DNA from 4 places in the Ureibacillus sp. FSL K6-2830 genome. Region 2 is predicted to be linked to each of the others. Evidence: riboswitches for the same ligand, from Rfam matches in the RefSeq annotation. Region 2 holds a riboswitch; each other region holds the start of a gene.
What was found. A riboswitch is a leader RNA that binds a small molecule or an ion and turns the genes downstream of it on or off. The one in region 2 is predicted to bind S-adenosylmethionine.
Positions count from the first base shown of each region.

Region 1: linked by a shared signal. The riboswitch ahead of metK (methionine adenosyltransferase) and the one ahead of NSU17_RS08850 (O-acetylhomoserine aminocarboxypropyltransferase/cysteine synthase family protein) in region 2 are both predicted to bind S-adenosylmethionine.
Region 3: linked by a shared signal. The riboswitch ahead of NSU17_RS12770 (methionine ABC transporter ATP-binding protein) and the one ahead of NSU17_RS08850 (O-acetylhomoserine aminocarboxypropyltransferase/cysteine synthase family protein) in region 2 are both predicted to bind S-adenosylmethionine.
Region 4: linked by a shared signal. The riboswitch ahead of metA (homoserine O-acetyltransferase MetA) and the one ahead of NSU17_RS08850 (O-acetylhomoserine aminocarboxypropyltransferase/cysteine synthase family protein) in region 2 are both predicted to bind S-adenosylmethionine.

Region 1 is NZ_JBBOQR010000001.1:2,677,994-2,685,909, reverse strand. It holds gene NSU17_RS13375 (alanine/glycine:cation symporter family protein) at 1-888, opposite strand, end outside; gene NSU17_RS13370 (alpha/beta hydrolase) at 1,053-1,847, opposite strand; gene NSU17_RS13365 (gamma carbonic anhydrase) at 1,970-2,482, shown strand; gene metK (methionine adenosyltransferase) at 2,574-3,770, opposite strand; SAM riboswitch class I at 4,003-4,114, opposite strand; gene pckA (phosphoenolpyruvate carboxykinase (ATP)) at 4,366-5,952, shown strand; gene NSU17_RS13350 (alpha/beta hydrolase family protein) at 6,252-7,043, opposite strand; gene NSU17_RS13345 (NUDIX domain-containing protein) at 7,027-7,494, opposite strand; gene NSU17_RS13340 (hypothetical protein) at 7,541-7,861, opposite strand.
Region 2 is NZ_JBBOQR010000001.1:1,795,486-1,803,401, forward strand. It holds gene NSU17_RS08825 (hypothetical protein) at 1-1,498, shown strand, start outside; gene NSU17_RS08830 (hypothetical protein) at 1,531-1,983, opposite strand; gene nfsA (oxygen-insensitive NADPH nitroreductase) at 2,062-2,796, opposite strand; gene NSU17_RS08840 (amidohydrolase) at 3,201-4,868, shown strand; gene NSU17_RS08845 (glycerol-3-phosphate acyltransferase) at 4,923-5,567, opposite strand; SAM riboswitch class I at 5,712-5,819, shown strand; gene NSU17_RS08850 (O-acetylhomoserine aminocarboxypropyltransferase/cysteine synthase family protein) at 5,932-7,233, shown strand; gene NSU17_RS08855 (hypothetical protein) at 7,857-7,916, shown strand, end outside.
Region 3 is NZ_JBBOQR010000001.1:2,590,831-2,598,746, reverse strand. It holds gene sufD (Fe-S cluster assembly protein SufD) at 1-30, opposite strand, end outside; gene sufC (Fe-S cluster assembly ATPase SufC) at 50-835, opposite strand; gene NSU17_RS12785 (LysR family transcriptional regulator) at 1,389-2,291, shown strand; gene NSU17_RS12780 (MetQ/NlpA family ABC transporter substrate-binding protein) at 2,437-3,291, opposite strand; gene NSU17_RS12775 (methionine ABC transporter permease) at 3,354-4,022, opposite strand; gene NSU17_RS12770 (methionine ABC transporter ATP-binding protein) at 4,015-5,040, opposite strand; SAM riboswitch class I at 5,219-5,331, opposite strand; gene NSU17_RS12765 (thioredoxin family protein) at 5,394-5,696, opposite strand; gene NSU17_RS12760 (toprim domain-containing protein) at 5,709-6,050, opposite strand; gene gcvH (glycine cleavage system protein GcvH) at 6,165-6,545, opposite strand; gene NSU17_RS12750 (arsenate reductase family protein) at 6,625-6,981, opposite strand; gene NSU17_RS12745 (SPFH domain-containing protein) at 7,173-7,916, shown strand, end outside.
Region 4 is NZ_JBBOQR010000001.1:3,131,799-3,139,714, forward strand. It holds gene NSU17_RS15520 (3-hydroxybutyrate dehydrogenase) at 1-90, opposite strand, end outside; gene NSU17_RS15525 (3-hydroxyacyl-CoA dehydrogenase family protein) at 101-1,030, opposite strand; gene NSU17_RS15530 (GntP family permease) at 1,050-2,357, opposite strand; gene NSU17_RS15535 (MBL fold metallo-hydrolase) at 3,306-4,166, opposite strand; gene metA (homoserine O-acetyltransferase MetA) at 4,332-5,276, opposite strand; SAM riboswitch class I at 5,369-5,476, opposite strand; gene NSU17_RS15545 (hypothetical protein) at 5,541-6,305, opposite strand; gene NSU17_RS15550 (DEAD/DEAH box helicase) at 6,308-7,916, opposite strand, start outside.

The DNA of each region.
Region 1 (7,916 bases), 880 kb from region 2:
AATAGATGCTGCTTGCACTAGACCTTGCTTCACTGGATGGGATACTTCCGCAGCTGCTGCAGCATGTGGACCTGAACCTTGTCCTGCTTCATTGGAGTAAATAGCACGTTTTACCCCCCACGCAATGGCTGCACCAATCATACCACCGAATGTTGCATCTACACTAAATGCGCTTCGAATGATTAATCCGAACACTGCAGGCACTTCTGAAATGTTCATGATAATTACGACAATTGCTACTAAAAGGTATGCAACCGCCATAAATGGCACGATAATTTGGGCTGCGTTTGCAATACGTTTTACCCCACCAATAATGACAAATCCTAATAAAGCAATGACAGCTAATCCTGTCATCCAAGGTGAAATGTTAAATGCAGTGTTCATTGCTTTGGAAATAGCATTTGATTGAACTCCAGGCATCAAGATAGCCATCGCTAAAATGGCTGCAATCGCAAACACTACCCCGAACCAGCGTTTTCCAGTCCCCTTTTCCATATAATACGCCGGTCCACCACGATAAACCCCTTGTTTCTTAGTTTTATAGATTTGCGCTAAAGTTGATTCAACATAAGCTGTTGATGCTCCAATAAATGCAGTAATCCACATCCAAAACACTGCACCCGGACCACCAAATGCAATAGCGCTGGCCGTACCAATAATATTTCCGGTACCGACACGTCCTGAAAGCGCTATCGTTAATGCTTGGAAAGAAGAAACTCCAGCTTCAGATTTCTCCCCAGTAAACATTAAAACAAACATTTCTTTAATTTTTCTAACTTGAGCAAATCGGGTCATAATCGAGAACACAAGTCCTACGATTAAAATCCCATAAATCATGATTGGCCCCAAAAGGATGCCGCTAATCCAGTTTAAGAAATTTTCTAACATACATACACCCCTTTAAGTTTATGTATCACGAATATTTTTTATATTACAAAAACTTATGAAAACAATCAATATTTTTTGATATCATTTTTTTTAAAAAATTATTAATTTTATATTAAAAAAGGAATGTCCATATCGAACATTCCTCCAATTTCAATATAATTCAATTAAACTATATATCCTATAGATCGTAGAACATTATTCATAAAATCTCTCATGTATAGAAATACTTCTTCCCTTTCATAATCATGAAAAATATTGTGATAACTATGGGGCCAGTCTTTATATTGAAATTCACTTGTTTTTTGCAATAATAGCCACTTTCTTGCCGTTTCTGAATCCGCCACTTTATCTTGATTAGGGGTAATCAGCAAAATGGGCAATGACAATGTCTTATCCTGAGTCATCAAATTTTTCATTAATTGTTGAATGTCTCGATACCATCGAACGGTAACATTGGAATGATATGGTACATCATCCTCCATCTCTAGAAAACCATCAGAATTTCGAGTAAATAATCGTCTATCAAACTCCATCGACACTTTTTTGCTTGGTGCTATGTTCATGCTTGCTAGTGCACTTGTAAGTAAATTGGAATGTTTATGCAACTGTAACCATGGAGCAGTTAATACTAGTCCAGCGCATTCCGTCTTCGTTGACCTTAAAAATTGAATTGCAAGGGTTCCGCCCAAGCCATGCCCAATGATAAATACTGGTAAATGATATTGAAGAGCGCTTTTCATGAGCTGTTTAATGAAAAGTAAATATTCGTCAATTAATTCATCATGAACCCTCGTAAATTTTGACCCTTCTTCATGCCCTGGTAAATCGCCCATCACGACATGATAACCTTCCGTCATCAATTTTTCTATTAACCATGCATACCAACGGTGGTTTTCAAAAGCGCTATGTATTATTACTATAACAGCTTTCGGTTGCTCTTTAGTTTCCCACTTCCACATAGCGTTCCTCCTAAATCCACTAAACTTCTGTCATTACAAGTTAGTTTTGTTCTATTTTCAAATATTTTCTTATTTGCTAGGATAATATACATAATAATACTTTAGAAATGAGGAGCTTTGCGATGATTTATCCTTATAAAGATAAAGAACCTAATATCGATCCTTCTGTATTTATAGCAGACCATGTAACGATTACTGGAGATGTTACAATTGGCGAAGATACGTCAATTTGGTTTGGAACTGTGATTCGCGGAGATGTTGCACCAACGATTATTGGAAAACGTTGTAGCATCCAAGATTTAAGTTGTTTACATCAAAGTCCCAATAACCCTCTAATCATAGAGGATGAAGTCATCGTTGGTCATCAGGCTACTTTACACAGTTGTATTGTACGTAAACGCGCTTTAATTGGCATGGGATCCATCATATTAGATGGTGCTGAAATCGGAGAAGGAGCACTCGTTGCAGCTGGAAGTTTAGTACCTCCTGGTAAAAAAATCCCTCCAAATTCTGTCGCTATGGGCAATCCTGCTAAAGTCGTCCGTCAAGTAACAGAAGAAGATCGTAAAGATATGGATCGCATTATTCAAGAATATGTTGAAAAAGGGAAATATTATCAGTCATTAAAGAAATAAAATTCAAGTTATTATTATTTATACAATATTAAATTTACATTGAAAATTAAAAATGCAGGCGTTCATATTTGCCTGCATTTTTATAAAATAATTATAATCCTGCCTTCTCTCTTAATAATTTGGCCACATCTGTTCTTTCCCATGGCAAATCGATATCCGTGCGACCAAAATGACCATATGCAGCAGTTTGTTTATAAATTGGACGACGCAAATCTAGCATTTTAATGATACCCGCAGGTCGTAAATCAAATAGTTCTTTGATCCACTCAACTAATTTGCTCTCACTTACTTTACCTGTTCCAAAAGTATCAATTGAAATGGATACAGGACGTGCAACACCAATTGCATAAGCTAATTGAACTTCTACTCGATCAGCAAGACCAGATGCTACGATGTTTTTTGCTACATAACGCGCAGCATAGGCAGCAGAACGGTCCACTTTTGTAGGGTCTTTTCCAGAAAATGCTCCTCCACCATGACGAGCATATCCACCATAAGTATCCACAATAATTTTGCGTCCAGTTAGACCCGCATCTCCTTTTGGTCCACCAATGACGAAGCGGCCAGTCGGGTTAATGAAGTATTTAGTATCTTCATCAATCAACTCTATTGGAACAATTTCCTTAATAACTTTTTCCATCATATCTACTTTAATTTGCTCAAGAGTAACTCCTTCATCATGCTGAGTAGAAATGACGATTGTATCAATGCGACGAGGTACATTATTTTCATCATATTCTACAGTAACTTGTGTTTTACCATCTGGTCGTAAATACGGAATCTCTTTTGATTTCCGAACTTCTGATAATCTTCTTGCAAGTCGATGAGCTAAACTAATCGGTAGAGGCATCAGTTCTGGAGTTTCATTGCAAGCAAATCCAAACATTAATCCTTGGTCTCCAGCACCAATCGCTTCGATATCCTCATCAGTCATATATCCTTCTCGTGCTTCTAAGGCTTGGTCTACACCTTCTGCAATATCTGGTGATTGTTCACCGATTGCAGTGAGCACCGCCAAGTTTTCTGCATCAAATCCAAATTTTCCACGCGTATAACCAATTTCTGCGACAGTGTCCCGAACAATACTTTGAATATCGACATAAGTTGTCGTAGTAATTTCTCCGGTTACAAGCACTAATCCAGTTGTAACAATTGTTTCACAAGCAACCCTTGCATTTGGATCTTCTTCTAGTATCGCATCCAATATTGCATCGGATATTTGGTCACAAATTTTATCTGGATGACCTTCTGTTACGCTTTCTGATGTAAACAGTCGACGATTTGACATTAAATTTCCTCCTAAATTTACGAGACGAATCTCTGCTATGATACGGTACTCATTATCCATTTTGCCTTAGCAACATTCGCCCGTAAGGAACAGTGCGAAGATGATGAAAGGCTTTAAGAAATTTTTATCTTTTTATAGGTTTTATAGGTTGAATGAGTACGACATTTGTGCTTGAATAAAAAAAGTTCCTATCCACATGCATGAGGAAAGGAACTAAACATTCTACCTTTCACTCTTATCGTTCAAGGGAATCCCTTGCATCAGGTTAGCACCACGCATTATTATAGTAATGCAGGTTGCCGGGTTTCATAGGGCCTTAACCCTCCACCAGCTCTGGATAAGAGTATCCGTTCATCCAACATGTTACGTAATATACTATACAATGTCAAATATTTTTTCCTTTTTCTCAAATTTGACATAACCCGGTATTCTATAATTTACTTGTAAGTAGGTACTCTTGTTACAAGCAAAAAATTTTCATAAATAATTTTAAGAATTAGTATAGATTATTTCATCTAATGTGTTATACTAATTTCTGTATTATATAACCAACAATTAATTTTCCTAAAAATAAAAAAAGGATGGTATTTAATCGATGAATTCAGTAGAAATTGCAAATGAGCTGAAGGAATTATTAAAAAGTGGAAATATAAACACTCAATTGTCAGTGCCTCAATTAGTTGAAAAGGCGGTAACTCGTGGAGAAGCCAAATTAACAATTGATGGTGCAATTGTTGCTGAGACAGGTAAATATACAGGCCGTTCTCCAAAAGATAAATTTATTGTCGAAGAAGAAAGCATTAAAGATAAAATTGATTGGGGTAGTGTAAATCAGCCAATCTCTGCTGAAGTGTTTGATAACTTGTATATAAAAGTATTAAATTACTTAAAAGAAAAAGACGAGTTATTTGTATTTAAAGGCTTTGCTGGAGCAGATAAAGAATCTCAATTATCTATTCAAGTAGTAAATGAATATGCTTGGCACAACCTTTTCTGTCATCAATTATTCATCCGTCCAACAAAAGAAGAATTAGCTTCTCATACAGCTGATTTCACAATTATTTCTGCACCTGGTTTCAAAGCGAATCCAGCTGTTGACGGAACAAACTCAGAAGCATTTATTATCGTATCATTCGAAAAGAAAATTATATTAATCGGTGGTACGGAATATGCTGGTGAAATGAAAAAATCTATTTTCAGTATCATGAACTACTTGTTACCTGAAAAAGGCATTCTTTCAATGCATTGCTCTGCTAACGTTGGAGAAGATGGTGACGTAGCGTTATTCTTTGGTTTATCTGGTACTGGAAAAACAACTCTTTCTGCTGATAGCGATCGTAAATTAATCGGTGATGATGAACATGGTTGGTCTGACAACGGTGTGTTCAACATTGAAGGTGGCTGCTACGCTAAAACAATTAATTTATCAGCTGAGAAAGAGCCAGAAATTTATAATGCCATTCGTTTTGGTACAGTGTTAGAAAACGTTGTAATCGATTCAGAATCACGCATTCCTGATTACGATGATAATAGCCTAACAGAAAATACACGTGCAGCGTATCCAATTCATTACATTGATAATATTGTAACGCCTTCTATTGCTGGTCATCCGAAAACAATTATTTTCTTAACTGCTGATGCTTTTGGAGTGCTTCCTCCAATCAGTAAATTAACGAAGGAACAAGCAATGTACCACTTCTTAAGCGGATTCACTTCTAAATTAGCTGGTACTGAACGCGGTATTACTTCACCTGAACCAGTATTCTCTACATGCTTTGGTTCTCCTTTCTTACCACTTCCAGCAACAAAATATGCTGAAATGTTAGGTGAGAAAATCGATGAACACAACGTTCAAGTATTCTTAGTGAACACTGGTTGGACTGGTGGCGAATATGGTGTAGGTAGCCGCATGAAGCTTTCATATACTCGCGCAATGGTACGTGCTGCTATCAGCGGTAAATTAAACGATGTTGAAACAAAACAAGATCGTATTTTCGGATTACACATCCCAACTGCAATTGAAGGGGTTCCAAGCGAAGTGCTAGATCCTCGTGAAGCTTGGAAAGATAAAGAAGCTTACGATCAAAAAGCTCGTTATTTAGCTGATTTATTCAAAGAAAACTTCAAGAAATTTAACAACGTATCAGAAGATATTTTGAAAAAAGGTGGACCATTGGTTTAATATCAACGTTCCATCCATTCTAAACTCATATTAAGATTAAAGAGGCGCCTAATAAGTCATTGAGGCGCCTCTCTTTACGACTGATGCTCATTCATTCGTCGCAGATTCATTGCGACGAGGAATCGCGTTTGATGTGACCAACGCAGGGAAAATATAATCATCATAAAGAATTTGAGCCTGATCAAAAAATATTACACTTTTTGATCAGGCCATTTAATTTTGATGGGCTTTTTTATCAATCTTTAATGAAAAACGGTTCTAAGTGTTTCAATAATTAAAGGGAAAAGAGTGAATTGAAATCATCGCTTCTTTCCTTTTTCTTTCATCCAATTGCAAATAGAACGGACCGTTTCTCTATTGATATGGGGTGGAAAATGGTGTGCCAAATTGGCCATATACCACGTTTCAAATTCTTTTCCTGATTCCTTAAGCGCCTTTTCAAGCTTATAGGACTGTTCGATCCTAACATTGGAATCTTCAGTACCGTGGATAATAAGTACCGGTGCATGAATGCGGTCCACTTCATAAATTGGTGAGCGTTCTTCATAAATTTCCGGATATTTTGTTGGAGATCCACCGATAAGTCTCTTTAGCGTACGTCTTAAATCAACCCGTTCTTCGTACAAATCCGCCAAATCAGCTACACCCGACCAAGTGACGATTGACCGAATATCTTTACTCAAAATCCCCATCCATAAAGCCATTAATCCTCCCCTTGAAAAACCAAAAAGGTGTACCGAATCATTATTGGCAATTTCTTTTAATAATTGGATGCTATGCAGTGCATCAAGACGGTCATCGCCCCCAAATTCATCGCGACCTTCTCCACCTCGATTTCCACGATAATACGGTGCAAATACAATAAACCCATTTGAGGCAAATTGCGCAATTCTAGCTGGCCTTACCATTCCTACCGACTGCAATCCACCACGCAAATATAATAATGCTTCATATGAACCATCTCCAATAGGTCTAGCAAGCAATCCTTTCACTCGAAGCCCTTCCGACCAATAAACGATTTCCTCAAGCTCTACATTTGGATTAGGAGAAGGATATTTTCTAATTAATTCAATGCTACCATTCTTTTTCAAGTTGTTTCACTTCCTGCAAAATTTTTTTCATCCCTTCATCCTTCATATAAAAACTTGCATATGGATGTTGTAATACTTCCTCCGTTGTTAAAAAAAGTCGCCCGACCGTTTCGTATTGTTGAACAAAAGGTTCGATTCGAGCCACCTTTGCAACAAATACGGCTTTACAAAATGGGATTTTTTCATAAACAGTATAATGGGCAAATAATTTCAAATCCGTAATATGTACGAGCGTTTCTTCATAAACTTCCCGCTTAGCTGCTTGTTCTATTGTTTCTCCCAATTCCACTTTACCTCCAGGAAATTCCACACCCCGTTTTTGATTGATTGTACAAAGCCATTTTCCATCTTTTTGTACAAGCACCAGGACATGCTTCGGCTCAAGTGGAAACGGAGGACCTTCAAAACTTAGTTCGACTTTATTATTGTTTAAATCATAAAAAGTAAACATCCCTTCAACTCCTATACATTTAGTGTAGCGAAGGGATGTGTTCTATTCAATTATTGAAATAGGGCAATTGTTCCACAAATTCTTTTATTTTTTCATCGCCAAACTCATGAATTAAAGCATAAATTTTTTTCAATCGATTATCAATTTCATCATTCTCTTCATCAAGATGGTATGGAAGATATGGTAAATGAGCTCTTACTGCATTATCAAATTCTAAAGAGTTTAACTGATTAAATAGCTTTTTAAATATAAACACTTTATCCGGATCCAATTCAATCTTAAACTCACAAGGTTCACCGGTAGGAATGTAATTATAAGATTGGTTTAAGACGTTCACATACAGCGTTGTCTTTTCGATAGTAATCACCCTCCTTATATTCATTATGGTGAAATATAATTAGGGCTATTCAAAAGAATAAAAA
Region 2 (7,916 bases):
AATTTTCATTTATGCATTACCTGTTATATTGTTAATGGGTATATTGGCATCTGGTGGAGCAGAACGAAATATCAAAGGGATTCTGTTTTTAGCTAGTTTAATTGGATTAATATATATGCTTACAGCACCCATTTTTAATGCGGATGAAAAGTATGAGTCTGCAAAAATGGAGCAAAAAGTCGAAATTGAACCTTTTGATGAAACAAAAACACCTGCCAGCGTACCGCCGCATTTTGCGGAAAATAAAATGAAAAAAGCATTCGGACAGGTGCCTAATACAAGTTACTATGAGCTTGGGAACTTGCAAATTCAAAAAGTAAACGGTGAATTTGTTTATATTGCTCCCGTTGAGTTTTCAGGATTTTTCAAATGGTTAAATGGGGATACAACGCCCGGCTATTTTAAAATGAGTGCAACGGATTCCAATGATAATCCAGTATTTGTTGCGAAAGAAATGGTCTATGTACCGTCTGCCTTTTTCAATAAAAATTTAGAGCGCCATATACGTTTACAATATCCAACACTTATTTTCTACGGTGAGCCTCAGCTTGAGGTGGATGATGATGGTACACCTTATTATATCCGTTCCTATGGTGAATTCATTTCTGCCCGAAATGGATTTGATGTAAAAGGGATCGTCATGGTTGATGCTTATTCAGGAGAGACGAAAAAAATTCCTTTAGAAGAAGTGCCGAAATTTATTGATGGTGCTGTATCGCCTGAAGCAGTGAGCCTTCAAAATAGTTATTTCGGAAAATATGTGCATGGATTTTGGAATAGTCTCTTTGGAAAAAAAGATGTGAAATTGCCTTCTGATGAAGGAACAGAAGCGAATGTGAGTCCAGTCTTTAATCAAGATGGAGAAATGTATTATTTTACTGATTTTACAAGTCCGAAAGAAGGCGTTGATTCGATGCTCGGTTATTCATTGACTCACGCGCGAACAGGTGAAGCGGTGTATTATACTGGGAATTTAGAAGAATCATACATGGATTCCCAAGGGGCATTAGCCATTATAGAGAAGAAGTTTATTGAAAAAGAGTGGCAAGGAGTAATGCCTATTCTTTATAACTTCTACGGTGAAGCAAGTTGGCTTGCTCCTGTGCTTGATTCAAACGGCTTCTTGCAAAATTACTTTATTGTATCTGCAGCGAATCCGGAAATTTCCGTTTATGGATCCACACCAAATGAAGCGCTAAGACAATATAAAACGGCTTTAACAAGAGGAGCAAGTTCGGTGGAAGGATCGAGTAATGCAGAACAAAAAACGATTAAAGGGAATGTCCTTCGCGTCTATAAAGAGCGAGTAGGGGATTACACAATTGTGTCCTTCTTACTGCATAATGGTCAAAACTTTGTTGTCAGTTCTCAAAATGAACCGCTTTCCATTTACTTAAAAGAAGGGGACGAAGTGGTCATTCGGTATTTTGAAACTGGAGAAATGTTTTTACCGGTGAAAGAGTTGAAAATTGAAGGTGTAGTCAATATTGGCCAATAATAAAAATCCCGAGGCATTTGCTTCGGGAAATTTTATTGTTCAAGTTTTTCGTTTTTAGTTGATTTTTTTGAACGCTCCTTTATAAATTTGAGCATTTGTTGTTTTCTTAATTGTATTTGTTCTTCTTTAAATGGGTTCACTGTTGAAAAGAGCTTTCTTTGTTCTTCGAGCTGAAGGCGTTCTGATTTAAAACGATTTTTTGGTTCATGCTCAAAAATGTAGTCTAAATGAAAAAATTGCAGAAGCGCCACTTCTGGATTTTCTAAATTATATACGAATTTGATATTCCAGACGCTTGTGTAGGAAATATATTGATTTACATATTCCGTTGCATAGCGATATTTTTGTTTTTGGATTCTTCGTTCGATATTACGATGAATATTCCCTAAGCATAAGTTAATTTCTGCTAATGTACGATAGTAACTTTTTACATGTTTGATATGCTGTTGTTCAAGGGATAAAGTGACTTGTTTATCGTGTTTCATGAGCATCTTTCCTTTGAAATTACCTTAATCCTTTATGGAAAGAGTTTTTTTAAATTTGGATTGAAATGATTCAATGGGTTATTTCCAAGTAAATCCTTTAGAAGCTAAAAATTCTTTAATATGAGGGCGTCGCTGTTCGATTAAGAAATCCGCCATTTGTTTCGTCCAGTTAGCCAATTTTTGATTCGAACTTCTAGAAGCATAATATTTTTCCATGATTGCATCGTATTCATCCAACAGTTCATCATATTTTTCAACGTTATATTCATTTTCATGTAACACTGCTTCTACTGGTAATCTCGGTTTCGTCTCATTAACTTTCGTTGGTTTACCAATCGTCATCGCAAAGAGTGGGAAGACGTAATCAGGCAAGTTAAATAATTCGCTGATTTCTTTCGGATTGTTTCGTGCTCCTCCGATATAACAAATTCCATAACCTTCTGCTTCTGCGGCAATGACGAAGTTTTGAGCAAAAATTGATACATCTGCCACACCAACTAATACATTTTCCGCTGTATCCACAGTGATATCAACACCATGTTTTTTTCCAGCCGCTTCTAAACGTTTAAAATCTACGCAAAATAGAAAAGCGGCACCCGCTGTTTGGAATTGAAATTCATTGTTTGATAGTTTCGCAAGTTTTTGCTTCTTTTCTTCATCTGTTACCCAAATTACGCTGTAAGCCTGTACAAAATGAGAAGAAGCAGCCATTTGAGCAGTTTGAATTAAGTCAATAACCGTTTCTCTTGGAATTTCTTCTCCTGTATATTTACGTACAGAAGTATGGCTGCGTAATAAATCTTTTACACTCATGTTTTACACCCCTTATGTATTCATCAATAATAGTGTGAATTTCACCCTTTAAGGCTATATTAGTACACTTTCTTCTAGATGACAAAAATTTGAATTATAGAAGCCCCAATCGATTTACAGTACGTTGTTTAAAAAGAGCACTAGAAGATAAGCTCCATTCATTAAGGTTATTTGCAATTTTAAAGAAAAAGCACCTGTGTAAGCCGACGTGTTTTGTAGGGCACTTAATGATACTATGAAATAGATTGATTATTCATTCCTTTATTTTACCAGTTAGTATATGGTTAAAATTTTTCAGTAATTGAACAATTATTGAACTTGTATCAAAACATAAAATGTATTCATTATTGAAAAATGAATATCCTATATTGAAATAACGCTCCTATAAAAGCGAGGTCATATACATGAAAAGACTCGTTTTCATCGTACTTCTCGTGTTATTGTTGGAAGCTTTCCATTTCAAACCAATTGTTGCAGAAGAAGAAATTGTTCAAGCGGATTTAGTAATTGAAAATGTTGAAGTATTTACTGTCGACAAAGTAAATGAGAAAGCAGAAGCCATTGCGGTGAAAAATGGAAAGTTTGTTTATGTAGGAGATCGGGAGGGCGTACAAGCCTATAAAGGTCCAAAGACGAAAGTAATGCGTTTAGATAATCAGCTGTTATTGCCAGGATTTATTGACGGTCATAATTATGCATATTTAAAAGCCGAAAAACTGTATTTATTGGACTTAACCCCATACTCAAATTTTGAACAATATAAAAGAGCGATTTTGACGTATCGTGCACAAAATCCGCAATTAAGGCAGCTTCGTGCTGTTGGATGGAATCAAAATGTGACGGAAGAAGCTAGTCAAAAGAGTGGACAAACTCCAAGAGAATTAATTGATCAACTTGTTTCAGATATCCCGTTTGTAGCTTTTTCAAATCATCGAGACGAGCTTTGGGTTAACTCAAAAGCAATCGAAATTTCAGGATTAGATGTAGAAACAGAAAAACAGGAACAAGGACAAATTGACCTTTTAGAAAAAGGCGAGTTGGGGGTAGTTCAAGGACAGTTCATTAAAGTAGTTATCCAATCTTTGCCTCAATCGGATTTTACAGTAGAACAATATAAGATAGCATTGTTGGAATTTCAAAAAGAAGCGGCAACATATGGAATTACGTCAGTATTTATTCCGTTCCGATACCATTCGGAAAATTTATTAAAAGCTATTGATGAACTTGATCAACAAGGTAAGCTGACGCTTTTCTATGAGTTAGGGTTATACGTAGATCCTTTTAAAGGATTAGAACAAATTGATTCGTTAAAGGAATGGAGAGAAAAGTATCAGGGAGAGAATTATAGTTACCAAACGGTGAAATTGTATGGTGCAGAAGTTTTATCAAAAGATGGTTTTGCATGGGAGAAGGACAAGTTTTATCAACTGTTGGAATTGTTAGATCGGGAAGGATTTCGAATACATGTGCAAGCAGATGGGGAATTGGAGGAAATTGTTAAGGGTTTTGAATATGTTCGAGAGCTTAATGGAAAACAGAACTTCAAGCACACTATTTCCAAGATCCCTTTTATGACGAGGGAAAATTTAACCCAATTTCGAAAGTTTCGCCTGATTCCATCTGTTCAGCCATCCCTCTTTTATTACACAATGGGAGTTAAAGAAGAGGTGGAAGAATTAAAAGATTTGCATCGAATGAAAAGCTATTTTGAGCGGGGATTACCAGTTTCATCTTCGAGTGATTATCCTTTTGGCGAGTTGAATCCACTATACGGAATTGAAACGGGAATGACTAGACTTCATGCGAAAGAAGAAAAAAATCTTAAACCGTTATGGCCAAAAGAAAGTGCTACGTTGAAACAAATGCTTCGTAGTTACACCATCTATCCGGCAAGACAAATAGGAAAAGAAGAAAGGATTGGGAAGATTCGTGTGGGGAAACAAGCAGACTTTATCATATTAGATAAAAATATCTTTAAAATACCTCCTAGTGAGATCAGTGAAGCGAAAGTCGTGTTAACTTATTTTAAGGGGAAAGAAATATATCGTGATGATTCTCAAATCGAAGAATGAAATAAAAAGAACCTCCCGTAGTTGTTAGGTGTATTACCTTTACGGGAGATTTTTTTATGCGGTTTCATCTTTCTCTCTTTTAAAAGCAGCATTGATGGTTGGTTCTGTACCGAGTTTAATGCGTTTAATATTTTCCAAATGTAAAATCGTTGCAACCAATAACAGCAATATTACGATGATGAATGGCCAAATAGTTGGTTCAAATAGCAAAGAGTTTATAGCAAAAACGATATACAAAAAGAATACACCGATAATTAAATAGTTGGATAATAAAGAGACAATGACAAGAGCAATCACAGAAAGAAGACCAAACTTCCAATTGATTGCAAGGAATATTCCGATGAGGGAAGCGGTTCCTTTACCGCCTCTGAAGCGCATATGAATGGGAAAATTATGACCTAGAATTACTGCGGCACCTGTCAAATAGAGCAAAATTGAGATTTGCTCAGTTTCAAATAGTGTATAGTGATCTAAAAAATATCTTGTTAAGATAATCGCAAAAACTCCTTTTCCGATATCAATGAATCCAACAAGTATGCCGTATTTCCAGCCCAGCGTAAGGGTAGCGTTGGAAGCTCCTGCATTGCCGAGTCCAGCTTCTTTTAAATTCACACCGGAAAGTAATTGTGCTGCATTTGACCCATGAATACATCCAATAAAATAGCCGACAATAAGAAATGTAATCACTGCAGTTATCATTCTATTGGACTCCTTTATAGAAAAGTGCATTTTAATATATTATACTCAATAAAATAAAAAATAGTTTCAAATTTTTAAAAAATTAGTTGACAGAGTGGCATACTATGTTTTATAGTTAATCTAACGATGGAAATCAAATTAATACTCTTATCAAGAGAGGCGGAGGGACTAGGCCCTATGATGCCCGGCAACCGGCAAGAAAATTGCAAAGGTGCTAAATCCTACAGATCGTATGGATCTGAAAGATAAGAGGAGGAAATGTACGTGCATACAACACCCTCTTCTTATATAAGAAGAGGGTTTTTGTTTTACTTCAATGCCTCCTCAAGAAATCCATCAATTATTTATTTAGGAGGAGAAAACGATGTCCGAATTCAAGCCAGAAACGTTATTACTTCACGGTGGCCAACAACCTGACCCTACTACAGGTGCTATTGCTGTTCCTATTTATCGCACAACAGCATATGCATTCAAAGACACAGAACATGCGCGCAAATTATTCGCTCTTGAAGAAGTGGGTAATATTTATTCTCGCATTATGAATCCAACTGTAGATGTATTTGAAAAGCGTGTTGCTTTACTAGAAGGTGGTACTGCAGCTGTTGCTTTATCTTCCGGTCAGGCGGCGATTGCATTCTCCATTTTAAACATCGCGAATGCAGGAGATGAAATTGTTTCAGCTGGTTCCTTATATGGTGGAACATACAACTTATTTGCAAACACATTGCCGCGCTGGGGAATTACTACAAAATTTGTAGATGAAAGAGATCCAGAAAACTTCCGCAAAGCGATTACGGACAAGACAAAAGCGATTTATGCTGAAACGGTGGGAAACCCTAGTTTAAATATTTTAGATATTGAAGCGGTGGCAAAGATCGCTCACGATAATGGCATACCATTAATTATTGACAATACGTTCCCATCTCCATATGGATGCACCCCAATTGAATTTGGAGCAGACGTCGTAATACACTCGGCAACAAAATGGATTGGGGGACACGGTACAACAATCGGAGGAATTGTTGTAGATGGGGGTAAATTTGACTGGACACAAGGTCGATTCCCAGGATTCACTGAGCCCGATCTCACATATCACGGAATTCGTTACGGCATCGATACAGCAGGAGCTGCTTTTGCAACAAAATTACGTGTTCAATTATTACGCGACTTAGGTCCAACTTTAGGTCCAGATGCAGCATTTAGCTTCCTGCAAGGATTGGAAACTCTTCACCTTCGCTACGTGAGACACGGTGAAAACGCAGAAAGAATTGTGGAATTCTTGAAAAACCATCCATACGTAGAATATGTGAATTATCCAGGGGATGAAAACTTCCCATCTCACCACCTTGCGAAGAAATATTTAAAAAACGGTTACGGATCAATGGTAACATTCGGAATTAAAGGTGGTCGTGAAGCAGGTCGAGTGGTAATTGACAACGTGAAATTATTCTCTCACGTAGCGAATGTTGGAGATGCAAGATCGCTCATTATTCATCCTGCATCAACAACTCACCAACAATTATCTGCTGAGGAATTAAAAATTGCTGGAGTAGGGGAAGAACTCATTCGCTTATCCATCGGCTTAGAAAATGTAGATGACATTATTGCAGATTTAGATCAAGCTTTAGCAAAAGCTGAGGCAGAATTTAGTGTAAATAAGGCTTAATCATTCGTTCAAGCTCTCTAAGAACCGCTATTGAATCGCTAATAATAGCTGCTCATTTGCGGCTGTTAAAAAATAAAGCATTAAACGCTCCCATAATAGTCGTTTATGAGAAGAAGTTGCTCATTTGCAACATTAAAATCCTCTGTGATTCAAGAGAAAAAATGCTCATTTGCAGAGAAAAATTTAATAGGAAAGTGCTGCTCATTCGCAGCCGATCCAATTATTCAAAGTTTCTTAAAATAATTGTTTGAGTAAGGCTGCTCATTTGCAGTAGATAATTCAAATTTTTCTCAAAGGCGTTTAATCGAAAGGCTACTCATTTGTAGCAAAAATAATTTAATACGATGTGAGTTGTATTCCCATTCGAATACAATTCACATTAATAAATAGGCTGATCTGTCATTTTGGTAGAACCAATCGTTCTCAATTCTAGACACCCCATTTTCGATATATAAAATTAATTCCTAGTAAATTAATTAGGTTACTTGAATTTTTTCGTTTAATCATTTATAGTGTATATAAGAGTTGATTGAATGCTATTGTATTTGGTATTTTCAATAATTCCCCCTAAATGTTTAAGGAAAGCCTTTAATGGCTTTCCCCTTTAAAAGGAGTTGAATCCTATGAAAAAGATTTATAGTGCCCAAAATTTTGCGGCTTATATCATATACGAATTAAATGAC
Region 3 (7,916 bases), 800 kb from region 2:
TGATAACGCCAATTTTGTTTCAACCGTCATCGATAATCGTCCTCCTAAATTAAGCTTCTTTTTCCGTTACTGCATCAGTGTCTTCGATACCTAATTCTTGTTTAATCCATTCATAACCTTCAGCTTCTAATTTCTTAGCTAGCTCAGGTCCGCCAGATTTCACCACTTTACCTTGCATCATTACGTGTACGTAATCTGGAGTGATATAGTTAAGCAAGCGTTGATAGTGAGTAATCACTAAGCAACCGAAGTTTTCACCGCGCATTTCATTAACGCCTTTAGATACAACTTTCAATGCGTCGATATCAAGACCTGAGTCAATTTCGTCTAAAATAGCAAATGTAGGTTTAATCATCATCATTTGAAGAATTTCATTGCGTTTCTTTTCCCCGCCGGAGAAACCTTCATTTAAGTAACGTTGAGCCATTTCTGGATCCATTTCTAAGAATTCCATCGTTTTATCTAGCTCACGGATAAATTTCATAATGGAAATTTCATTACCTTCACCACGGCGTGCGTTGATTGCTGAACGGATGAAGTCAGCGTTTGTTACTCCGGAGATTTCTGATGGATATTGCATTGCTAAGAATAAACCTGCTTTAGCACGCTCGTCTACTTCCATTTCTAATACGTTTTGTCCATCTATTTCAATTGTTCCTTGAGTAACCTCGTATTTTGGGTGACCCATAATAGCAGATGCTAAAGTAGATTTACCTGTACCGTTAGGACCCATGATTGCGTGTACTTCATTTGTGTTAATTGTTAAGTTTACACCTTTTAAAATCTCTTTACCTTCAATTGAAACGTGAAGATCTTTAATCACTAATGTTGACATCTATATACCTCCATTTTTGCTATAAATGGTAATACCATTTCTAATTTATTATCATTCTAATCTTAACCGAAAACAAGTGAGCATGCAAAACATTTAATCATTTATTCCCATCATTGAGTAAAATCCTCATCAATATTAGAATTTCCGAACATTAAATTCTTAACAACAAATCAAGACAATGTAAAAAGAAGGAATGTTTATTTTCAATAAATAAATCGTAATTGAGAACAGTTATTAATGAAAGAATTTTTTGAATAGAAAGCTATTATCAACCAACATCTTTCGATATATTTTTTTAATTGCATTCAGTCTATGCTTCTTTTCAGAGTTCTTAAATTCATCCTTTGAAATAATTGTTATTTAAGAAATTTCTAAAGTAGTAGTGAATCAAATTTCTGCCCTTTCATGCTCCTTGACTTTGACTGATATATACAATCTATTCAACAATGTTCCTTTTCCTAAACGTTTACATTATTGGCATTTTTCATTAATATAAATTGTATATATTTTTTTATCAACCCATCTATTTTTTAGATGATTAGGAGGGAGAACACTGGAATTACGTCAATTACGATATTTTGTTGAAGTCGCAGAACGGGAACATATCTCCGAGGCAGCTGAACACCTTCATGTTGCCCAATCAGCTGTAAGCAGACAAATTGCCAATCTAGAAGAAGAGCTTGGCACAGCACTTTTTGAACGTGTAGGGAGAAACGTGAAACTAACACCGATCGGTAAAATTTTTTTAGAGCATGCAATTACCGCTCTGAATGCTATTGATTATGCTGTTAAGCAAGTGGAAGAATATTTAGATCCTGAAAAGGGGTCCATTAAAATTGGCTTCCCTACTAGTTTAGCAAGTTACGTCCTCCCAACAGTTATTTCTGCCTTTAAAAAAGAATATCCTGACGTTTCTTTCCATCTACGCCAAGGATCCTATCGCTATTTAATTGAGGCAGTCAAAAACCGTGAATTAAACCTTGCATTTTTAGGACCGGTACCAAAGAAAGATGAAACAATCGATTCAATGATTTTATTCAATGAAAACATTTGTGCATTGCTTCCTGCCAATCACCGGCTGGCGAAGCGGGATAAAATTCATTTAGATGAACTACGTCATGATCACTTTGTCCTTTTCCCTGAAGGATATATTTTACATAAAGTCGTAGTCGATGCTTGCAAATCAGCAGGCTTTTCTCCTATAGCCACTTCGGTGGGAGAAGATATGGATGCTTTAAAGGGGCTTGTAGCAGCAGGAATTGGCGTAACATTATTGCCAGAAAGTTCTTTCTACGATTCTACACCTCGGTTAACGATCAAAATGAAAATCGATAATCCAAATATCACCCGCAATGTAGGAATTATTTATCCAACAAACAGAGAATTAGCTCCTTCAGAACAAGTATTTATCAAATTTGTTCAAACATTCTTCTCCAGATTAAATCAATTTCAATAGAGGATATAACATAATTTCATTGTTAAAGAACTGTTTCGTAATGGCCAACATACTCAAAATCAAGAAGGCAAAGGTCACCTTATTTAATTCTCTTAAACATGCAAAACCTCCCAATCGTTTTCGATTAGGAGGTTATTTCGTTTTATTATTCGCTCACTGGTACTACAGAGCCGCCCCATTCTTCAAGAATGAAGTCTTGAATTTCTTTTGTACGCAATACTTCCACTAACTTTTTAATTTCTTCTCTATTTTCATCGCCAGAACGTACAGCAATTACGTTTACATATGGTGATTCTGAACCTTCAATTGCGATTGAATCTTCCACTGGGTTAATTCCAGCATCGATTGCGAAGTTAGAGTTAATAACAACCGCATCTCCTTCTTTGTTTTCATAATAAGTAACCATCATCTCAGGAGCATCGCTTGCTTCGATTTTTAAGTTCTTCGGATTTTCAACAATATCTTCTAAAGTTGCTTTTGTTTTATCGATACCTTCTTTTAATGTGATTAAGCCATTTGCTTCAAGTAGTGATAAAATACGACCATGGTCTGGGATAGAATTTGAAATTAAAATTGTTGCACCATCAGGAAGTTCATCTAAAGATTGATATTTTTTAGAGTAAATCCCCATTGGCTCAATGTGGATTCCACCAGCATTTACTAAATCATAACCTTCTTCAGCAACTTTTTGTTCAAGATACGGAATGTGTTGGAAATAGTTTGCATCAAGATCGCCATTATTTAAATCTTGATTTGGTAAAACATAATCTTGATATGGTACAATCTCTAACTCGATTCCTTCTTCAGCGAGGATTGGTTTTGCTTTCTCTAAAATTACTGCGTGAGGTGTGTGTGAAGCACCTACTTTTAATGTTACTTTTTCTGTTGCTTGTTGATCGTCGTTTGTTCCTTCATCAGTTGAAGAATTTGAACTTGTACCGCATGCAGCTAATACTAGCACAAGCACTGATAGGAATAAAAATGATAATACTTTCTTCATCCTTCCATTACTCCTTCTCCATTAAATTTTATGTGAAAGGCAAATCGCCTCCATCACCTAAATTAGCGCTTGTCCGTTTTGGCAGTAATCGTATCACCAATCCATTGAATGACAAATACTATGACAAGTATTAAAATCGTTGCCATTAACGTGACATCTTCTCTACTTCTTTGGAAACCTTCTAAGAAAGCTAAGTTCCCTAAACCTCCTGCACCTATGATTCCTGCCATCGCTGTATAACCAACAAGAGCAACAGCTGTGACAGTAATTCCAGAAATGAGCGCAGGTTTGGATTCAGGAATTAATACTTTCCATATAATTGTGAAAGTATTCGCACCCATCGATCTTGCGGCTTCAATAACACCTTTATCTACTTCGCGTAAAGCGATTAATACTAAACGCGCATAAAACGGCGCTGAACCGATAATTAACGCTGGTAAAGCCGCATTTACACCACGAATAGTTCCGAGTAAAAATTTTGTAAACGGAATTAATAAAATAATTAATATAATAAACGGAATCGAACGGAAGATATTCACAAGGGACCCCGTCAAGAAATGAACAATTTTGTTAGCCCAAAGTTGGTGTGGACTTGTTAAGAATAACAGTATACCTATGATTATGCCGAGAACGAAGGTAACTGCTGTAGAAATAGCTGTCATGTAGAGTGTGTCATAGGTTGCTTCCCACATTTTTGTCCAATCTACATTCGGAAATAATGCCTCAATCATTCGTAATCACCTCCGTTTTAATATTCATCGATTTCAGTTTTTCCAAAGCCTTCTCGACATTTTCAGAATCACCGTCAAGTTGAACAATTAACGTTCCATAAGAGCCATTCACCGTTTGTGAAATATTGCCGTGAAGGATGTTGATATCCAACTGGAACTCTTTAATTAAATATGAAATAATCGGTCTTTCTGTTGTATTTCCAACAAAAATTAATTTTACTAATTTTCCGGAAGGATAATTTTTCAAAATGTGTTCAATGGATTCTTTTGATTCTCTTGAATCCGAAACTTGCATCACAAAATTTTTCGTTATTTCAGCTTGAGGATTTTGGAACACTTCGAGAACATCACCTTGTTCAACGACACGTCCAGCTTCCATCACCGCAACGCGATGGCAAATTTTTCGAATCACGTGCATTTCATGGGTAATTAAAACAATTGTCAACCCAAGACGCTGATTAATATCTGATAATAATCGTAAAATTGAATCAGTTGTTTCTGGGTCTAGAGCACTTGTGGCTTCATCACAAAGCAATACTTCTGGATTGTTGGCTAATGCTCTTGCTATACCAACCCGTTGTTTTTGTCCACCAGAAAGCTGGGATGGATAAGCATCCGCTCTTCCACTTAAACCTACAAGTTCAATTAATTCGTGAACTCTTTTTTCTCTTTCTTCTTTTGGTACGCCTGCAATTTCTAAAGGAAAAGCAATATTTTCTGCGACTGTTCTTGACCATAAAAGATTGAAATGTTGGAAGATCATGCTGATTTTTTGGCGAGCAAGCCGTAACTCTTTTCCTTTAATTGAAGAAATTTCAAGACCATTCACTATGACAGAACCGCTCGTTGGTTTCTCGAGTCCATTCAATAGGCGAATCAATGTACTTTTTCCAGCACCGCTATATCCGATGATTCCGAAAATTTCACCCTTTTGAATAGACAAATTTACATGATCAACTGCGGTTAATTCCCCATTTTTCGTTTTAAAGATTTTTGTGACATTTTTTACTTCAATCATGTTTGAGTACTCCTTTATAAACCGCAATATGTATTGATATTACAATTGTGCATTTTACACTTTTTATTACCCTTTGACCATAGTGTTATGTATATAATCTTTCATTTCAATAAAAAAACCTTCTACTTTGATAAGTAGAAGGGAAGTTGAACAACCTACTTAGATATCGTAAAACTTCCTCTTATCTTTCAAAGTAATAAATACTTTGCGTGATTTGGCACCTTATCATATCAATGATATGATGGTTGCCGGGTTTCATAGGGCACTTCCCTCCACCACTCTTAATAAGAGTTTTTTGCTATTCGGTTATTTAATTATGGAAACAATGTAACACGTAATCTATCATCTGTCAACTATAAAATCAACTTTTCATATAAGTTTTGTACGGATTTAAATGCATAGACTTTTTCATGCACTTTTCCGTCCTTTGTTATAAGTAGACAAGGAACACTTTCGATTTGTTGTTCGTATGCAAATTCTTCCAAAAAATTAATATTTCCTTTCCCAATCGGAATGTGTGGAAGAAGTTCTTCAATAACTTCCATCATTTTTGATGCAATTTTACATGTTCCGCAAATAGGGGTATATAAATAAAATGCTGTGATATTATTTTCTTTTACTTTTTCTTCCCAATTCTCTATTGTCCATTCTTCCATATCAATCATTTCCTATGCTAAATATTCTTTATGAACTAAAAATCTCGCTTCTTTCAGTAATTGAGCTAACACTTTTCGTGGTGCGTTTGCAACTTCCATATATGTTCTTGGAACATTTAGGTGAGTAGCCTCCGAATAAATTCTTTTCATTAATTTTCTTAGTTTTTCTCCGGATTGATCGGCATCAAAAAAAGTATATAGCTGACATTCTTCATAGGGCTCAATAAGCTCTAGTAACGCCTCTTCACTTATAGTACCATTTGTACAGACAATCTTCACATCTTCCGCTAAAATTGGGGCCAATTTCAACATATCTGAACGACCTTCTACAATGATACATTTTTCGTAATGCATTTTTACTCACCCCACGTATTATATAAGAACTGAAGAAACGATGAATAGTGTTGTTTACATATTATATTTTGATTTTAAAAAAACGCCAGTTCTTTCCCTGGCGTTTTAGACAGATTATTCAGAAATAATTTCTTCGTATTGTTCTGCAGTAAGCAATTCATCAAGTTGAGAAGAATCTGCAGGTTCAACAACAATCAACCAAGCATTTTCGTAAGGAGACTCATTTACTAATTCTGGGCTATCATCAAGCTCAGTATTCACCTCAACAACTTTACCAGAAATAGGCGCATATAATTCAGAAACCGTTTTCACTGATTCCACACTTCCGAAAGGTTCATTCATTTGAATTTCGTCTCCAACTTGAGGAAGTTCAACGAATACGATATCACCAAGTTCAGATTGTGCGAAATCAGTTATTCCAACACGTACTTTACCATCTTCTAATTTTACCCACTCATGTTCCTTCGTATAACGTAATTCCTTTGGTATTGACATACTTTTACCCTCCATCTGATATGTAATCTTTTTTTCAGTTTGACATATTTCAATTTTAAAAACAAGCTATTTTAGATGATCACTTCCATGTCTGTTCAAATTCTTCTTCTTTAAACCCAAGAGTCACTTTTTCTCCATCTGTAACAATTGGTCGTTTAATTAACATGCCATCTGAAGCTAATAATTCTAGTTGTTCTTCTTCAGACATCGAACCTAGTTTATCCTTTAGACCAAGGGATCTATACTTTTGTCCAGATGTGTTAAAAAACTTTTTTAATGGTAGTCCACTTTTTTCCCAATACGATTTTAATTCTTCTTTCGTTGGGGTTTGTTCTACAATATGAATAGCATCATATTTTATTCCATTATCATCCAACCATTTTTGCGCCTTTTTACAAGTTGTACATCTAGGATAATGAATAAATTTCAACGACATTTCATTGGCTCCTTATTTTTAAATAATTTTTCAAATCTTTCTTATTTTTATCATGCACGATTGAAATCATGTGTTCAAGTATGAATTTTCATAAATTTTAGTGATATTTAACATCAATAAAAATAATGCATTCATAAGAGAATCAAAGTAGAATGAATTATATGTAAATTTTGATTATTGGAGGGAATGGTATGGGCTTATTAAAAGCGGGTGTCGGTGCATTAGCCGGCGTTTTATCTGACCAATGGAGAGAGTATTTTTACTGTGACTCTATTCCTGCAGATGTATTAATAACCAAAGGAAAAAAACGAGACGGTAAAAGAAGTTTTAACCGTAAAGGAAGCGACAATATCATTAGCAACGGTTCGATAATAGCAGTCAATGAAGGGCAATGCATGATTATTGTCGATCAGGGAAAAATAGTTGAATTTTGCTCTGAACCCGGAGAATACGTATATGACTTTTCTACAGAACCAAGCATCTTTTATGGAGACTTAAACGAATCAATTAAAGCAAGTTTTGAGTCTTTTGGAAAGCGTTTAAGTTTCGGTGGAGAGCCTGGAAAAGATCAGCGAGTATACTTTTTTAACATGAAGGAGATTTCAGGTAATAAATATGGTACTCCCACACCGATTCCATTCCGGATTATTGATCGAAATATCGGGTTAGATATCGATATTTCCATCCGATGTCACGGGGAATATTCTTATAAAATTGTGGATCCAATTCTTTTTTATTCGAACGTTTCTGGCAATGTTCAAAATGAATTTAAACGTTCTGAAATCGACGGTCAACTTCGCTCAGAACTATTAACAGCATTACAACCTGCTTTTGCTAAAATTTCTGCAATGGGGATACGCTATAGCGAACTTCCACAACATACGTTAGAAATTGCAAAAGCATTAAATGACGTATTATCTGATAAATGGATGAAA
Region 4 (7,916 bases), 1.3 Mb from region 2:
AATATCACCGTTTTCAAGAAACTTTTTCGTGATCGCAGAACCGATACCGCCGACTGCACCGGTTACTAAGACAACTCTTTTATTCGTCACATGCATCACCTCAGAAACGTGTATTAATCAAATGTTTTAATAGTTCGGAGTCGCGTTGTAAAACGTATTCATCAAAACCTTTGCCAGGATATTCAAAGAATCCTTTGCCGTTTTTCACGCCTAATTGGTTGTTTTCGACTAATGTATTGAGAGATGAATACTCTCTTTCGCCTGATTCGATTTCTTTTTGGAGATTTCTTAATACAATCTGCCATACATCCAATCCGCCAAAATCAATGATTTTCAGCAGGCCGCTTGCCGAAAAACGGAAACCTGGACCGTCATATAATGTTTTTTCTAGATCTTCTTTTGAAACGATTCCATCTTCCAACAGAGATAATGCTTCTCTTGCTAAAGCCACTTGTATTCTGTTTGCAACTAAACCTGGAATTTCCTTTTTAACGATGATCGGGGTTTTATCGATTGATTCAAAAAATGTTTTCACTTTGTCCAATATTTCTGGGGCAGTTTCTTCCAAAGCTAGCAATTCAACCAATGGAACAATTTGAGCGGGATTGAAGAAATGTGTGAGCAATAAATGTTTTCTATGTTTTTCGACATGTAGAGCAATTTCTGAAAGCTTTAAACTTGAAGTGTTTGAGGTTAATATCGCATCCGTCTTTGCAATTTCATCTAATGACTTAAAAATTTGCTGTTTTATTTCTAAATTTTCTGTTGCACTTTCTATAATCAGATCGGCATCTTCCAAGTCTTCCAGTTGAGTTGAATAAGATATAAACGATTTTGCTTCTTCTCGAGAAAATTTTAAAGGGTATTCACTCGATTCAAATAGTTGATAGTAAGTGCTAAATTTTTCTTTTGCCAAGGATATCGACTGTTCTGATACATCCACCACATGGGTTTGAATGCCTTTTATTGCAAAATAAAAGGATATTCCGAATCCCATTGTGCCAGCGCCAGTGACTCCGACTTTTTTCATACAATACCTCCTATAAAGTTTAATAGAACAAGATTGCAACAATTAATCCAGGAATCGCAGCAATCAATGGTGCGATGACAGCAGTTGCAAAAATATGTTTGTAAGCATCTTTGTGAGTAAGTCCAGCAACAACCAATGTGGTAATCACTGCACCGTTATGCGGCAAAGCATCTAAACCGCCCGATGCAATTGCAGCAATTCGGTGGAATGCTTCGGGATTTACACCAAGACTTAAATAAAGATCTGTCAATGTTTCCATGGCAATAGCCAGTCCACCTGAGCTGGAGCCTGTGATACCTGCCAATAAGTTGGTTGCAATAAAGAGTGAAATGAGCGGATTACCGGGAATATTCGCTGCGATTTCTTGAAAGATTGCGAATCCTGAAGTAGCGGCAATTACAGAACCATATCCAACGTCTGCAGAAGTATTAATGATTGGCAATACTGCGTTCGTAGCTCCCATATTGATCGTTTCTTTTTTTACTGAAATATACTTCCAGAAAAGCAAAGCACTAACAACAACGGTAATCATCAAAGTATAAATAATTTCTAATTTGACTAAGTTTAATAAAACGAGCAATAAAATCGGCGGAATCAAACTTAGAACAATGTTAGGAAGTTTTTTATCAGCATATTTGTCTTCCACTTCTCCATTTTTGCTTTCTAAATTTTTCATATTGAAGTACGTTTCTCCACGTTTTTCAGAACGTTTTAATGCGAAATCGATGTACCAGATATTAATGATGATGACAAATATAGCGCTTACAATACCGATCCATGCTCCGGAAGTGACAGTTGTGCCTAGATAGGCGGTCGGAATGATATTCTGTATGGCAGGAGTTCCTGGAAGCATCGTCATCGTAAAGGTCGCCATACCCGGCATAAAAGCCGCAATAAATAAATGCCATGGTATATTCAATTCTTTGAAAATCGGTTTTGCAATCGGCAATATTGCAAAAATAACAACAAATAGGCTCACACCGCCATAAGTTAAAAAGGCGCATATAAACATGATCGTTACCAAAACTCTTAACTTGCTTTTTTTGCCCGATAATTTCAATAAATATTGAGCGATCGTTCGTGCAGCGCCGGACTCTTCCATAAATTTTCCAAACATCGCAGCAAATAAGAAAATTAAGAAATAATTCTTAACATAGTTTGTAAAGCCACTCATGTAGTCATTTTGAAAGGTGTCAATGATTGGCATGTTGTTCAATATCATGACAAATAAGCTTACGACAGGTGCTATGATGATGATTGTGAACCCTCTCATCGCTAAAATGATCAGCAATATCAAGGATAAAATAATCGTTATTAAACTCCACATCTATTCATCTCACCTCTTTTTAGGGATAAAGTAAAATTCATTACATTTTTCCAATAATCCCCTCCTTACCTTGATTGTAAAAATACGGATTTGTAAAAATGGTATTTTTTTCATAGCAATATTGCTGCGTGTATGTATAACATCTTATTAAGATTTTGTGAAACTTATTCGATAAATTTATAAAGTAGTTGCAATGAGGAGTTTGTAAGATTGTAAAAATATAAATCAATTAATAAATCGAGTAGGAGGGAGCGATTAACTCCCGTCCTCTCACACCACCGTACGTACGGTTCCGTATACGGCGGTTCAATTAAGATGATTGACGCAAGTCTTTATATAACTTCCGTGAATAGCTGTTCTCTTTATGCCAGTGGTCACTCCACCCTCCAAGAGGACCCCCACGGGATTCACCGCTTCCTCCCTCAAGTGAGGTACTACGTTTTCTGTGTTCATCATGACTCACTGAATGCCAAGGGCTATTCTCTCTTAATTGTTCGGTCCTTCTTAGTAGTTCTAAACCAACTAATACTATGACCTCTGCTGACTTCTGACGGTTCAGCTACTTATCACTAAGTAGGTTATGAAGCGTACTTCACATATCCGCCAGACCTCCCCGGGTAAGTACATGCACTTTCACACCATCTATCCGCCTCATTTACTCGATATGACCTTCGACAGAAAGAGCTTTGTTTTGTTTTGCAAACTCACTCAATCATACCTAGCCTTATATGAGGTTCGTGTTCCTCGGACCGGTGTTTTGCCTCCAGCTTCCTTCAGATTCCGCGTCACCACGGACATCCTTGCTCTTGGCTAACCTCTACTTCTGTCTTCGGGGTTCGGGACTTACACCCTATAGTTCATGTACATGCCGGGCGCACATAAAGAAAGAAACCGTATTACAAAAGTTGCGGTTTCTTTCTTTCTTTTTTATTTATATGCTTTTGTGAGTTAATGTTCAAAACCATCAACGTATCTTCCATCTTTCGGAATTGCCAATTCATCGAAGTGATGAACTAATTGGGCTAATCCATTTTCCAATTCTTCACCCGACATTGGAACACCGTGTCCACATAGTGCCACTCTTGGACGGAGATAAGCGAGTTTTGTAACGCTTTCTCTTGCTAATTTCCAATTCGTTGTAAAATATTTAGGTGGGCCAGAGATTTCCTTTTCTTGTACAAAAACTTTAAACAGAGACTCTTGTTTCACCGTAACGAACGCATCGCCAGCAATTAGCGAACGGTCCCGTTCACGAAAAAGAGAGATATGACCTGGTGAATGTCCCGGTGTTGGAATCCACTTCCATTCAGGTAACATCGGGATTGTTCCATTTTTCGGCAGTGCATGAACAAAAGAATCTAACTGTATTGGTTGTTTAGGAAAGTATGGTGACATTCTCGCAACGAGTCCACGATCTACCGTAGGATCTGGATTTGGATAGCTTTGTTCTCCTATTAAAAATGGGATTTCTTCTTCATGGGCATATACTGGGACATTCCAATGTTTTACTAAATCAACAATTGCGCCAACATGATCAAAATGTCCATGGGTTAAAAGAATCGCTTTTGGGCGGGCATTTTGACCGAAACGCTGCTCAGCTTCTTCAATGATTGCATTAGCTGATTTCGGCATTCCCGCATCAACTAAAACCCATTGATTGTCTTTATCTGGATCACCAATAAAGCAAACATTGACTACTTGGATTGTAAAATGATATAAATCCTCTGTAATGTTTAGTCCTACCCCACTTAATATAGAAGTGACGGGAATAAATTTATAATCATCACCATAATGTAGCTGTTCGGACATTTCATTACCCCCTTTACATATTATTGAGTATTTCCAATTATGAATTCTTTATTTGTTCAAGAACTTCATTTTGCACTCGTTATTGTCATACATATGTATGAATTGTTTTATTAATAAAAAAACTGTAAAAATTCTTCCGTGGGAGAAGAATTTTTACAGTTTTCATTAAATATGATAATCAATTGGATCATGGCCGTCCACGAAATGCCAGTCATAAGGAGTTTCTTGGTAAACGTAGTAGTTCAACCAGTTGTAGAACAACAGATGGGCATGCGCTCTCCAACTATTTTTTGGCTCTTTTGTTGGATCATTGTTAGGGAAATAGTTTGCTGGTATTTCCACTGGTAAACCTTTCTTAATATCACGCTCATATTCTTCCTTAAGAGTTGTTGCATCATATTCCAAGTGTCCTGTAATCATAATGTGTTTATTATCTTTTGATTGAATGATAAAAGGCCCTACTTCTTCAGAATAGCTCAACAATTGTAAATCAGGATGTTGTTGCACTTCTTCCAAGGAAACTGACGTGTATCGAGAATGAGGTGCCACAAATTCATCATTGAAACCACGAACTAAATCGTTTGTTAAGTCTGTTATCGTGTGTGAATAGATGCCGGAACATTTTTTCGGCAACTCAAATTTCCCTATTCCGAAGTGATAATATAGTGCTGCTTGTGCCGCCCAACATATATAAATTATCGATGTCACATTTTCTTGTGCCCAGTCTAAAATTTCAGTAAATTCTTTCCAATAATTCACTTCTTCAAATTCCATCCGCTCTACTGGCGCTCCTGTGATGACCATGCCGTCAAATCGGCGATGCTTTATTTCGTCAAAGGTTTTATAGAACAATTCCAAATGGCTTTTTGACACATTTTTTGGCTCATATGATGCCGTATTTAAAAATGTTACATTGGTTTGTAAAGGCGTATTGCCAAGCAAACGCAACAATTGCAATTCCGCTTTTTCTTTTTCAGGCATCAAATTAAAAACTAAAATATTTAATGGTCGTATTTCTTGCGATAAAGCACGATCTTCTTCCATCACGAAAATCTTTTCATTTCTTAAAATTTCTCCAGCAGGTAAATTTTTCGGAATATTGATAGGCATTTCTCTAGTCCCCCAATTCTAAATTTTCTTAATATAAAACCCTCTCATTCCAGCAAAGAGAATGAGAGGGTACACAATTTCTTGCACACACTCTCTTATCTCCCAAGGCATAGCCTTGCTGGAATTAGCACCTTTCTAACATCCGTTAGAGGTTGCTGAAGCTTCATTGGGCCAAGTCCCTCCGCTTCTCTTGATAAGAAAGTTTTGAATCCTTATAAAATTAAGATAATCCTAACACATTTAATAGGGATTTGCAATATTAGGTTATTTTATTTTACTCTGCATTTTTGTTAGCCATTCCGAGCTCTCTTTCTCATTCAATTCTTGTTCTAATTGTTGATCCCAACTATTAAATAATGTATTCCATACGCGGATAAATAATTCCTTGTTTTCAACGTTCCAAATAATGAATTCGATACAAGGGACATCATTTACTTGAGTATTTTCCATTGATAGTATGGATTTGATTTGTTGATGATCTTCTTCCAGTTCCGTCGCTTGCATGTTTTGTATTGCTTTCATCATAAAAGGTGCACTGATTGGCCCCTCTTCATTACGTATATAACGATAGATTTGTTCCGGAAAATCATCAAAGTCTAGTACTTCCTCAATATCGCCTTCTACGATTTGATGATGTACAGGGCTATATAGTAGCTCTATTGCTACGGGTTCTAATTCCTCTTCAAATACTCCTAGAGAAAATTGTTTCATTCCTTTTTCGGTAAGTTGATAATAGTTATTTTCCCGTATCAACAACCCATTTTTTTGCATTTTCCGTAATAAATCTTCTATAAATAGTGGCTCTACCAGTAAAATTTCACTGAGCTGTTCAGCCCTTTCGAAAGTTGATTTTTGGCAAGAGAAAAGTAAAATTTTCATTAATATATCCATCGTCCTCTTTCGAACTGGCTGATAAGTGATTTCATACGTATGCATAGGAATACACCAAATATCGGTATGAATGATTAAACCAGCTTTTTCTTTTTCAAGCTTTTTTATTAATTGTTGCTGTATTTGATGGAGTTCCATGTTTATGTTAAGAACGTCTCCTTTGTTATTTTTCGAATACCTTGTTGTTTTTCGACTACTTCATATAGATATTGATACATTTCTTTAGTGTTCTTTGCTTTTGGTCGATTCATGAACATTTCTGAGCTGCCAATAATCATCAGTAATTCTCTTGCTCTCGATAATGCAACGTTTAACCGGCGGTAATCTTTTGCAAAACCGATTTCTCCATGTGGATTGTTTCGAACCATACTTAGTAGTATAACGTCCATTTCCATACCCTGGAATTTATCGACAGAGCCTGTCCGAATATGTAAATGGGACAAATTCAACTCTTCTATTAACAAATTAACTCGATTTACTTGCTCTCGATAGAAACTAATCACACCAACGGATTTTAAAGCATCATTTTCAAGTAAGCCTTGTTCTTTTGATTTTGCAGTTGCTTCGTTTAAATCGATTAATAGCTTCCTTATTGTTTCTAGTTCGGAAGAGTTCAATAAACTAGCGCCTTCCTTCATTCTTTCTTCAAAGTAAAGTGGCTCGTTTGGTAGATCGAACCATAATAAATGTTCATGGCGTTTTACATAATTGCCATTTAATTTATGATCTCTTGCTTCATCAGAATTATCTAAACCACACTGTAAGGACTCGTTGCCGGTCCTATAAAATGGAGTGATGGTTTGCATAATCTTTTCATGCATTCTGTATTGAATTCCAAGCATTATCTTATTTGTGCTAGGTAAATTTTTATATAGACGTTCAAATAATGATTCTTCCAAAAGCTTCTCGAGTTCCCTTTTTTCTTCAAAAGTGTCGCTTTCTTTCATAACTACTTCCAATGTTTCTTCAAATGTATCGTCACCGATTAATGGTGGCAACTGATGGTGGTCACCGACAAGAATAATTTTTTTCCCTTTTAACATTGGAAGCAATAATTCAGGCGGTGTTGCTTTTGATACTTCATCAATAATGACGACATCAAAAGTAGGATAATTGTCCATAAAATCTTTATTTGCGGAAGCAACACAAGTTGTACCAATCACATTTGCATGTTTCACATATAGTTTTCGGATTTCATCTAAATCGTGTTCAGTAGAATTATTTAGTAATAAAAACCATTCTTTTTGAATTTCCTTTGTGATTGGCAACAGTTCAATTTGTTGATGTAATTTTTCAATTTTTAATTGGAAATCTTTAATTTTTTCTTCCGTTTGTTCCAGTTCGAACTCAGGATTTTGTTTTATGAGTTGTTGCAACTGTTCAGCTTTTTTCTCTAAAACAATGCCTTGTCGATGTAATTCTTTTAATTCTTTATGTATGGTCGATAATAATACTCCACCATTGGAAAGTTCTTTTTCAATTGTGGCAATCTCTTGATTGATTTGAGCTTTTTCATGTTCATATGTTTGATAATTGGCTTGTTGTTCAGTTAGTGAAGAAATCTTTTCATTTAATGCGTCGATGATAGCTTGTAACTCGTCAATAGATGGTATGAAATCTGTGTTTTCTATTTGGAAATTCTTTAGTTCTTGATGATATTGTTGAATTAATTGTTGCAGTTGCATCTCTTTTTGGCTTAACGATTGAATATGTTGTTCGCTAAGCCCTAATTGTAGTGAATATTGTTCC